2 regions of the Pseudomonas sp. B1-22 genome follow, and region 2 is predicted to be linked to the other one. Evidence: predicted binding sites of a transcription regulator. Region 2 holds the regulator's gene; the other holds the start of a gene.
What was found. Region 2 encodes FliA, which starts transcription of late flagellar genes. Its sites were predicted from a motif close to CTAAAGTTTNNNNNNNNNNNGCCGNTAA; they were not measured.
Positions count from the first base shown of each region.

Region 1 (4,078 bases), on a different contig from region 2:
ATGCCCTGCAGTTCACCGAAGAGCACGGCGAAGTCTGCCCGGCCAACTGGAAGAAGGGTGACAAGGGCATGACCGCCTCGCCCGAAGGCGTTGCCGCCTACCTGGCCGAGAATGCCAGCAAGCTGTAAGGCTGCTTGCGCATGAAAGAGCCCCGCTTTGGCGGGGCTTTTTTATGCGCGCGTGGGGCTGTCCTTCGTAGGAGCGGACTCTGTCCGCGATGATCCCCGTCGCGAGGCAGATCGCGGACGAAGTCCTACATTGTTTTTGGATCCCCGCGTTCGCGGGGAAGACGATTGCGGAGCACGGTGCATGACATCGCCACTCCCGCGAACGCGGGAGCCTAGAAGACAGTTGCTCCTACATTGTCTTCTGGGGCCCCGCGATGATTGGGACGACGGTTCGCGAGCAAGCTCGCTCCTACAAGGTAACGTGCGAGTTCGGTGCAAGGTGGTAAGAAAAAGCCCCGCAAGTGCGGGGCTTTTTCATGGGGCGGAGACGACGATCAGTCCTCGTCGTCCATCCAGCCGCCGAATTCCTTCCAGCGGTTGACGATGCCGCAGAACAGCTCGGCGGTCTTCTCGGTGTCGTAGCGCGCCGAGTGCGCCTCGCGGTTGTCGAACTCGATGCCGGCGGTCTGGCAGGCCTTGGCCAGTACGGTCTGGCCGTAGGCGAGGCCGGCGAGGGTGGCGGTGTCGAAGCTGGAGAAGGGATGGAACGGGTTGCGCTTCATGCCGGTGCGGTTCACCGCGGCATTGAGGAAGCCCAGGTCGAAGCTGCTGTTGTGGCCGACCAGGATCGCCCGCTTGCAGCCGTTGGACTTAAGCGACTTGCGCACGCCGCGGAAGATCTCGGTCAGCGCCTGTTCTTCCGGCACGGCCATGCGCAGCGGATGGTCCAGCTTGATGCCGGTGAACTCCAGGGCGGCCTGCTCGATGTTGGCGCCTTCGAAGGGCTCCACACGGAAGAAGTAGGTGTGTTCCGGGAACAGGTACCCGCTCTCGTCCATGCCGATGGTGACGGCGGCGATTTCCAGCAGGGCATCGGTGCCAGCGTTGAAGCCGCCGGTCTCGACGTCCACGACCACCGGCAGGTAGCCACGGAAGCGGCGCGCCATCGGCTGGCGCGGGCCGGGTGGGAAGGAACCGTCGAGTTCTTCTTCGAAGATTTCGTTCTCGTCACTCATGCCTGGGTCTCCAGCAGGCGCCAGCGCAGTTTCTCGCCGGCACGCAGCGGGACCACTTCGAAATCGCCGAACGGCAGCGCTGTCGGGGCTTCCCATTCGTCACGGACCAGGGTGATGCGGTCGCTGTTGCGCGGCAGGCCGTAGAAGTCAGGGCCATGGAAGCTGGCGAAGGCTTCCAGCTTGTCCAGCGCGTTGCGCTGCTCGAAGGCCTCGGCGTACATCTCGATGGCCGCATAGGCGGTGTAGCAGCCGGCGCAGCCGCAGGCGGCTTCCTTGGCGTGGCGCGCGTGGGGAGCCGAGTCGGTGCCGAGGAAGAACTTCGGGTCGCCGCTGGTGGCCGCATCCAGCAGGGCTTCCTGGTGGGTGTTGCGCTTGAGGATCGGCAGGCAATAGAAGTGCGGGCGAATGCCGCCAACCAGCATGTGGTTGCGGTTGTACAGCAGGTGATGCGCGGTGATGGTGGCGCCGACGTTGGCCGGTGCGGCCTTGACGAAAGCAGCGGCATCGCCGGTGGTGATGTGTTCGAGGACCACTTTCAGCGTCGGGAAACGCTCGACCACGCGGGTCAGGTGCTCGTCGATGAAACGCTTCTCGCGGTCGAACACGTCGACTTCGGAACGGGTCACCTCGCCATGGACCAGCAGCGGCAGGCCGACTTCGGCCATGGCTTCGAGCACGTGGAAGATGTTGTCGACGCTGGTCACGCCGGAATCGGAATTGGTGGTGGCGCCGGCCGGGTACAGCTTGGCGGCATGCACATAGCCCGAGGCCTTGGCCGCGCGTACGTCTTCGACGCTGGTGCGGTCGGTGAGGTAGAGCACCATCAGCGGCTCGAAGCGGCTGCCGGCCGGACGAGCGGCCAGGATGCGCTGGCGGTAGGCGTCGGCTTCGACGGCGTTGCGCACCGGCGGAACCAGGTTCGGCATGATGATGGCGCGGCCGAAGGTACGGGCGGCGTCGCCGACGGTTTGCGCGAGCGCGGCGCCGTCGCGCAGGTGGATGTGCCAGTCGTCGGGGCGCAGGAGTGTCAGGCGGTCGGACATGCGGATTCCAGGAAGGCGGTTGCAGCGGAAAGAGTGGGGAAATGCTACCGGAAAAGGCCGTCGGCGGCACTCGCTATCAAGTTTTGCCGTGGCCGACCGATAGATTCGGAGACCCGAATCCGATTGTGTGGAACGCACCGTGCGCCAGCCATCTCTTCTCCTGCTCGTCCTTTGCGCGAGCCTTCCGGCCTGGGGGCTGACCTTCCAGTCGCGCCTGGAAAGCGCCCAATGGACGGTGGCGGGCGACCAGTTCGAGTGCCGGCTGACGCAGAGCGTGGCGGGTTTCGGCCAGGGCGAATTCGTCTGGCGCGCCGGCGAGCAGCCGACCTTCCGTCTCAGGCAGCAGCAGGATTGGCTCGGGCGTGGCTCGGCAACGCTGCTGGCGGCGGCGCCACCGTGGCGGCCGGGGCAGGGCGACGTGAACCTGGGATCGGTGCCGGTTGGCGACGGCGACGTGCCTTTCAACAGCAGCCAGCAACAGGCTGGGCGCTTGCTCGGTGGCCTGCTGGAAGGCCGCACACCGGAAGTGCGGCACCGCACCCGGGACGGCGAGCGTTTGCTGGTGCGCCTGCTGCCGACACGTTTCGCGGCCGGCTACGCACAGTTCCAGGACTGTTCGGCGAAGATGCTGCCGGTCAATTTCGACCAGGTGCGGCAGAGCCAGATCGGTTTCCCCAATGGTACCGAACTCGATGCGCTGGGCCGCGCCAAGCTGGACATCATCCTGCAGTACATGAAGGCCGATCCGAGCGTGAACCGCATCGAGCTCGACGGTCACTCCGACAACAGCGGCAACCGCCTGGTCAACCGCGATACCTCGCGTCGTCGCGCTGTCGCGGTGATGGAGTACCTCAAGGCCAATGGCGTGCCGGAGTCAGAGATCACCGTGCGCTTCTATGGCGAGCGCTATCCGCTGGTGAAGAACAACTCCGAGGCCAACCGCGCGCGCAATCGCCGGGTGACGGTGAACCTGTCCCGCGAGGCGGTGGTCGAGGAAGCGCCGGCCGAAGCCCCGGCGGCGCCACCCGTCTCGGCTCCAGGCGAGCCGGCGCCCAGCGCCAGCGCCAGCGCTCCGGCGAACGCGGCCGCGCCCGCGCCCGCAGCCCCCGTGGCGCCTGCCGCCAAGGCTGCCACTCCGCCCTCGGCACCTACGGCGGCGCCCAAGGGCTGAGCCTGCGGCAGCGAGTCGCACCGACGATAGATTTTGTCGCTTTGTCATCTAAAGCTGTCGCGCCTCTGTAAATTATGCTGGGCGGGCAGTAGAATCGATCCCTTTCGTGACAACCCCCGTGGAGTTGAGTGGCATGGCGGACGTGAAGAAGGTAGTCCTGGCGTATTCCGGTGGCCTGGATACCTCCGTAATTCTGAAGTGGCTGCAGGATACCTATAACTGTGAAGTGGTGACCTTCACCGCTGACCTGGGTCAGGGCGAGGAGGTCGAGCCGGCCCGCGCCAAGGCCAAGCAGCTGGGCGTGAAAGAGGTCTTCATCGAGGACCTGCGCGAAGAGTTCGTCCGTGACTTCGTCTACCCGATGTTCCGTGCCAACACCATCTACGAAGGCGAGTACCTGCTGGGTACTTCCATCGCGCGTCCGCTGATCGCCAAGCGCCTGATCGAGATCGCCAACGCCACTGGCGCTGACGCCATCTCCCACGGCGCCACCGGCAAGGGCAACGACCAGGTTCGCTTCGAGCTGGGCGCCTACGCGCTCAAGCCGGGCGTGAAGGTGATCGCTCCCTGGCGCGAGTGGGACCTGCTGTCCCGCGAGAAGCTGATGGACTACGCCGAAGCCCACAACATCCCGATCGAGCGCCACGGCAAGAAGAAGTCGCCGTACTCCATGGATGCCAA
Region 1 covers NZ_JBCHVH010000001.1:171,180-175,257, forward strand. The annotation lists gene ACQ5BL_RS00745 (peroxiredoxin) at 1-128, shown strand, start outside; gene rnt (ribonuclease T) at 503-1,183, opposite strand; gene pyrC (dihydroorotase) at 1,180-2,226, opposite strand; gene ACQ5BL_RS00760 (flagellar protein MotY) at 2,366-3,397, shown strand; gene ACQ5BL_RS00765 (argininosuccinate synthase) at 3,531-4,078, shown strand, end outside.
Region 1: ACQ5BL_RS00760 (flagellar protein MotY) is a predicted target of FliA. The motif match lies at 2,302-2,329, and genes of this name have one in related genera.

Region 2 (6,422 bases):
AGCGCCGCGCCGAGGTGGCCCAGGAAGCCGACTTCTACGGCTCCATGGACGGTGCCAGCAAGTTCGTCCGCGGCGACGCCGTGGCGGGCCTGCTGATCCTCTTCATCAACCTCATCGGTGGCGTCGCCATCGGCATGCTCCAGCACGCGATGAGCTTCGGCGATGCCGGCAAGGTCTACGCCCTGCTGACCATCGGTGACGGCCTGGTGGCGCAGCTGCCGTCGCTGCTGCTGTCCACCGCCGCGGCGATCATGGTGACCCGCGTCTCCAGCGCCGAGGACATGGGCCAGCAGGTCAACCGGCAGATGTTCGCCTCGCCCAAGGCGCTGGCCATCTCCGCCGCGATCCTGATCGCCATGGGGCTGGTGCCGGGCATGCCGCACATTTCCTTCGTCGGCCTGGGCGGTCTGGCCGCTGGCGGCGCGTATCTGATCTGGCAGCGCCAGCGCCAGGCGGCGCAGCAGGCCGAGCAGGAAACCCAGCGCCAGCAGGAGCTGCTGCCGGCCCAGCGCGCCCAGGAAACCAAGGAGCTGGGCTGGGACGACGTGACCCCGGTGGACATGGTCGGCCTGGAAGTCGGCTACCGCCTGATCCCGCTGGTGGACCGCAACCAGGGCGGCCAGCTGCTGGCGCGGATCAAGGGCGTACGCAAGAAGCTGTCCCAGGACCTGGGCTTCCTGATGCCCTCGGTGCACATCCGCGACAACCTCGACCTGCTGCCCAACGCCTATCGTTTGACGCTGATGGGCGTGAGCGTGGCGGAAGCCGAGATCTACCCGGACCGCGAACTGGCGATCAACCCCGGCCAGGTGTTCGGCACCCTCAACGGCATCGCCGGCAAGGACCCGGCCTTCGGGCTGGAGGCGGTGTGGATCGAGCCGTCCCAGCGCGACCAGGCGCAGTCCCTGGGCTACACCGTGGTGGACGCCAGCACCGTGGTCGCCACCCACCTCAACCAGGTCCTGCACAAGCACGCCCACGAGCTGCTCGGCCACGAGGAAGTCCAGCAACTGATGCAACTGCTGGCCAAGACCTCGCCGAAACTGGCGGAAGAACTGGTGCCGGGGATGATTTCCCTGTCGACCCTGCTCAAGGTCCTGCAGGCGCTGCTGCAGGAGCAGGTTCCGGTGCGCGACATCCGCACCATTGCCGAGGCCATCGCCAACGTTGCCGCCAAGAGTCAAGATCCCGCCGCCATGGTCGCGGCGGTTCGCGTCGCGCTGTCCCGTGCAATCGTGCAAACCATTGTGGGACTAGAGCCGGAGCTGCCTGTGATCACCCTGGAGCCCAGGTTGGAACAGATATTGCTCAATAGTCTTCAGAAGGCCGGACAGGGCTCCGAAGACGGCATGTTGCTGGAGCCCGGAATGGCAGAGAAGCTGCAACGCTCGATGGTCGAGGCGGCGCAGCGCCAGGAAATGCTTGGCAAGCCGGCGATCCTGCTGGTGGCCGGCCCGGTCCGCGCGATGATGTCCCGGTTCGCGCGGATGGCGGTCCCCACCATGCACGTGCTGGCTTACCAGGAAATCCCGGATAACAAGCAAGTAACGATCGTTGCCACCGTTGGGCAGAATTGATTGAGGTCCCAGGCCATGCAGGTAAAACGCTTCTTCGCCGCTGATATGCGTCAGGCCATGAAACTGGTGCGTGACGAGCTAGGCCCGGATGCCGCGATCATCGGCAATCGCCGTGTCGCCGGTGGCGTCGAACTGACCGCGGCGCTGGATTACCAGGCCCCGGCGGCAGCCAGCAAGCCGAACCCGGCGCTGGAAGCCGAGCTGCGCAAGACCCAGGCGCGCATCGCCCAGGCCAAGGCCGAGCTGAGCGAGCCGACCCGCATGAGCGAGGCCGTGCGCAAGGACCGTCAAATGTACGACGCGCAGCCGCCGCGCCGCAGCGCCGCCGAGACCCTTGCCGAAGCCATGGCCGCACCGGTCGCCCCGGCGGCTGCCAACGTCGGCCAGCAGGCGCTTGAAGCCATGCGCTTCGAGCTCAACGGCCTGCGTGAACTGATCGAAGTGCAACTGGGCTCCATCGCCTGGAACCAGCTGCAGAGCCAGCGTCCGAAGCAGGCCAACCTGTGGCGTCGCCTGCAGCGCATGGGCCTGCCGGCGGACCTGTCGCGCAGCCTGCTGGAAAAGGTCGCCTCCATCGCCGAGCCGAAACAGGCCTGGCGCATGCTGCTGGCGCACCTGGCGCGCTCCATCAACACGCCGGAAACCGATCTGCTGGAAGAGGGCGGGGTGGTTGCGCTGGTCGGTCCGGCCGGCATGGGCAAGACCACCACCCTGGCCAAGCTCGCCGCCCGCTACGTACTGAAGTACGGCGCGCAGAGCATCGCCCTGGTGTCCATGGACAGCTTCCGCATCGGCGCCCAGGAGCAGATCAAGACCCTCGGCCGCATCCTCAACGTGCCGGTGACCCTGGTCGATCCCGGCCAGTCGCTGATCCAGGCCATGGCCCCGCTGGCGCGCAAACGCCTGGTGCTGATCGATACCGCCGGCCTGCCGGCCAACGATCCGGCGCTGCGCATGCAGCTCGAAGCCCTGGCCGCGCAGAGCCTGAACGTGAAGAACTACCTGGTGCTGGCCGCGACCAGCCAGAGCCAGGTGCTCAAGGCCGCCTGGCAGAACTATCGTTCCTGTGGACTGGCCGGATGCATCCTGACCAAACTGGACGAAGCCGGCAGCCTCGGCGAGGCGCTCGCTCTGGCAATTGGCCAGCGTCTCCCGGTAGCCTATCTGGCGGACGGTCCGAAGATTCCGGATGATCTGCAGATTGCGCGCAGCCACCAGCTGGTCAGCCGCGCGGTGAGCCTGCAGGCACCGGAAGAGCCGAGCGAGGAGGCCATGGCCGACATGTTCGCCGGCCTGTACCAGCAGCCGGTGCGTCGCGCCAGCTGAACGAATTGAACGGCCCCATGGTGGGGTGACGGGCGGCCAGGTGGGTCGCCCGGCAAGGCGGATGCTCTGGGAGACGATCCGCGAACGCCGGAAGCGGTAGAGCACCGCAGCCGGCAAGGCCGCAGCGCCAGGGGGCGCGGCGGCTGATTGACGAGACAAGGTATTGATATGGGCATGCATCCTGTACAGGTAATCGCAGTCACCGGTGGCAAGGGTGGTGTTGGCAAGACCAACGTGTCGGTGAACCTGTCGCTGGCGCTGGCCGACCTCGGCCGCCGCGTCATGCTGCTGGACGCCGACCTGGGCCTGGCCAACGTCGACGTGCTGCTGGGCCTGACGCCCAAGCGCACGCTGGCCGATGTGATCGAAGGCGAGTGCGACCTGCGCGACGTGATCCTCCAGGGGCCCGGCGGCGTGCGCATCGTCCCGGCGGCTTCCGGCACGCAGAGCATGGTGCACCTCACGCCGATGCAGCACGCCGGCCTGATCCAGGCCTTCAGTGACATCAGCGACAACATCGACGTACTGGTGGTGGACACCGCCGCCGGCATCGGCGACTCGGTGGTGAGCTTCGTTCGCGCCGCCCAGGAAGTGCTGCTGGTCGTTTGTGATGAACCTACTTCCATCACCGACGCCTACGCTTTGATCAAGCTGCTCAACCGCGACTACGGCATGACCCGCTTCCGTGTGCTGGCGAACATGGCCCACAGCCCCCAGGAGGGCCGCAACCTGTTCGCCAAGCTGACCAAGGTCACCGACCGCTTCCTCGATGTGGCGCTGCAGTACGTCGGCGCCATTCCGTACGATGAGTCGGTTCGCAAGGCGGTGCAGAAGCAGCGTTCGGTGTATGAGGCGTTCCCGCGCAGCAAGGCTTCCCTGGCCTTCCGCGCGATAGCGCAGAAAGTCGACAGCTGGCCGCTGCCGGCCAACCCGCGTGGGCACCTGGAGTTCTTCGTCGAGCGCCTGGTGCAGCATCCGACCACGGGTTCGGCCGTATGATGACGGCCTCCGGAGCGCGTATGTACAGCAAGGCGCAGGCGCAGAACTCCCAGGACCAACTGATCCAGCGGTACGCGCCGCTGGTCAAGCGTATCGCCTATCACCTGCTGGGCCGTCTGCCGGCCAGCGTGCAGGTGGAGGACCTGATGCAGGCCGGCATGATCGGCCTGCTGGAAGCGGCGAAGAAATACGACGCCGGCAAGGGCGCGAGCTTCGAGACCTATGCCGGCATCCGCATCCGTGGCGCCATGCTCGACGAAGTGCGCAAGGGCGACTGGGCCCCGCGTTCGGTGCACCGCAATTCCCGCATGGTCAGTGACGCCATCCGCGCCGTCGAGGCCAGAACCGGTCGTGACGCTAAAGATCAGGAAGTTGCTGCCGAACTCAATATGAGCCTCGAAGAGTATTACGGCATCCTGAGCGACACCCAGGGCAGCCGCCTGTACAGCTTCGACGATCTGCTGCAGGACGGCGAGCAGGGCAGCGGCCTGGCCGAAGACGCTTCGCACCAGGGCAGCGAGCCCTCCCACGGCCTGGAAGACGAACGCTTCCAGGCGGCGCTGGCCGATGCCATTACCAAGCTGCCCGAGCGCGAGCGGCTGGTGCTGGCCCTGTACTACGACGAGGAGCTCAACCTCAAGGAGATCGGCGAAGTGCTGGGCGTCAGCGAGTCCCGGGTCAGTCAGCTGCACAGCCAGTGCGCCGCGCGCCTGCGGGCGCGTCTGGCGGAGTGGCGCGCGCACTGAGGTTCGGGTAGTTTCGCGTCGGCTTTTTCGTAGGCTTCAGATTTAGATTTCAGAATTCTTTCGGGCGACGTCCCTTTGACGCCGCCCACACGGGATGAGCGCACGCCGCTCAATGAATTGACGGCACGCCCGCCAGGACGTGCCTGGTATCGATGGAGGTCGGTTTGGACAAGAATATGAAAATTCTCATCGTGGACGACTTCTCCACGATGAGGCGCATCATCAAGAACCTCCTGCGTGACCTGGGGTTCACCAACACCGCAGAGGCCGACGACGGCACCACTGCGCTGCCGATGCTGCACAGCGGCAACTTCGACTTCCTCGTCACCGACTGGAACATGCCCGGCATGACCGGCATCGACCTGTTGCGCGCTGTGCGTGCCGACGAGCGCCTGAAGCACCTGCCGGTGCTGATGGTCACCGCCGAGGCCAAGCGCGACCAGATCATCGAAGCGGCCCAGGCCGGGGTCAACGGCTATGTGGTCAAGCCTTTCACCGCTCAGGTGCTGAAAGAAAAGATCGAGAAGATTTTCGAGCGGGTCGGCAGCTGAGGCTGACAGAGAGGGCGTCATGGATCTCAACGAATCCGCGGGTGACTTCGAGTCGACCCTGAAAAAACACGCGCGCGAATTGGTCGACTGCCTCGAACGCGGCGAAGTCCAGACCGCCGTGCAGCTGATCTCCGAGCTCAACCAGGCGCGCGATCGCGGGCTTTACCAGGAAGTCGGCAAGCTCACCCGCGAGCTGCACAATGCCATCGTCAACTTCCAGATCGACCCCAACTCCCGCCACGCCGAGGAGATGTCGCAGATCGCCGACGCCACCGATCGTCTCTCCTACGTGGTGAAGATGACCGAGAAGGCGGCCAACCGCACCATGGACCTGGTGGAAGAGTGCACCCCGGTGGTCATGCACATCGAGACCCAGGCCAAGGAACTGCAGGAAGACTGGGCGCGCTTCATGCGCCGCGAGCTGGGCCCGGAGGCCTTCCGCGAGCTGGCCAAGCGCGTCGAGCAATTCCTCTACATCAGCGCCCAGGACAGCCGCAAGCTTTCCGCGCACCTCAACGACATTCTTCTGGCGCAGGACTTCCAGGACCTCACCGGTCAGGTGATCAAGCGCGTCACCAAGCTGGTCACCGAGGTCGAGTCGAACCTGGTCAAGCTGGTCTGGATGGCCGGCCAGGTGGACCGCTACGCGGGCATCGAGCATGACTACCAGGGCATGAGCGAGGCCGTCGAAAAAGAAAGATCGTCCAAGGGTGAAGGTCCGCAAATCGCTGCCGATACAAGAAAGGACGTCGTATCCGGTCAGGACGATGTCGACGACCTGTTGTCCAGCCTTGGTTTTTAAGCGTCCGCTGACGCTGTAGAGGGAGCACCGAATGAGCTTCGACGCCGATGACGAGATCCTCCAGGACTTTCTGGTGGAGGCCGGCGAGATCCTCGAGCAGCTGTCCGAGCAACTGGTCGAGCTGGAAAGCCGACCCGATGACATGGACCTGCTCAATGCGATTTTCCGTGGGTTCCACACCGTCAAGGGTGGCGCGGGCTTCCTCCAGCTGAACGCGTTGGTGGAGTGCTGCCACATCGCCGAGAACGTGTTCGACATCCTGCGCAAGGGCGAACGCCGTGTGGACGCCGAGCTCATGGACGTGGTCCTGCAGGCGCTGGATACCGTCAACGTGATGTTCCAGCAGGTGCGCGATGCCGAAGAGCCGACTCCGGCGACTCCCGAGCTGCTGGCCGCGCTGTCGCGCCTGGCCGAGCCGGGT
Region 2 covers NZ_JBCHVH010000002.1:225,782-232,203, reverse strand. The annotation lists gene flhA (flagellar biosynthesis protein FlhA) at 1-1,577, shown strand, start outside; gene flhF (flagellar biosynthesis protein FlhF) at 1,593-2,903, shown strand; gene fleN (flagellar synthesis regulator FleN) at 3,072-3,902, shown strand; gene fliA (RNA polymerase sigma factor FliA) at 3,899-4,648, shown strand; gene ACQ5BL_RS07935 (chemotaxis response regulator CheY) at 4,825-5,199, shown strand; gene ACQ5BL_RS07930 (protein phosphatase CheZ) at 5,219-6,001, shown strand; gene ACQ5BL_RS07925 (chemotaxis protein CheA) at 6,033-6,422, shown strand, end outside.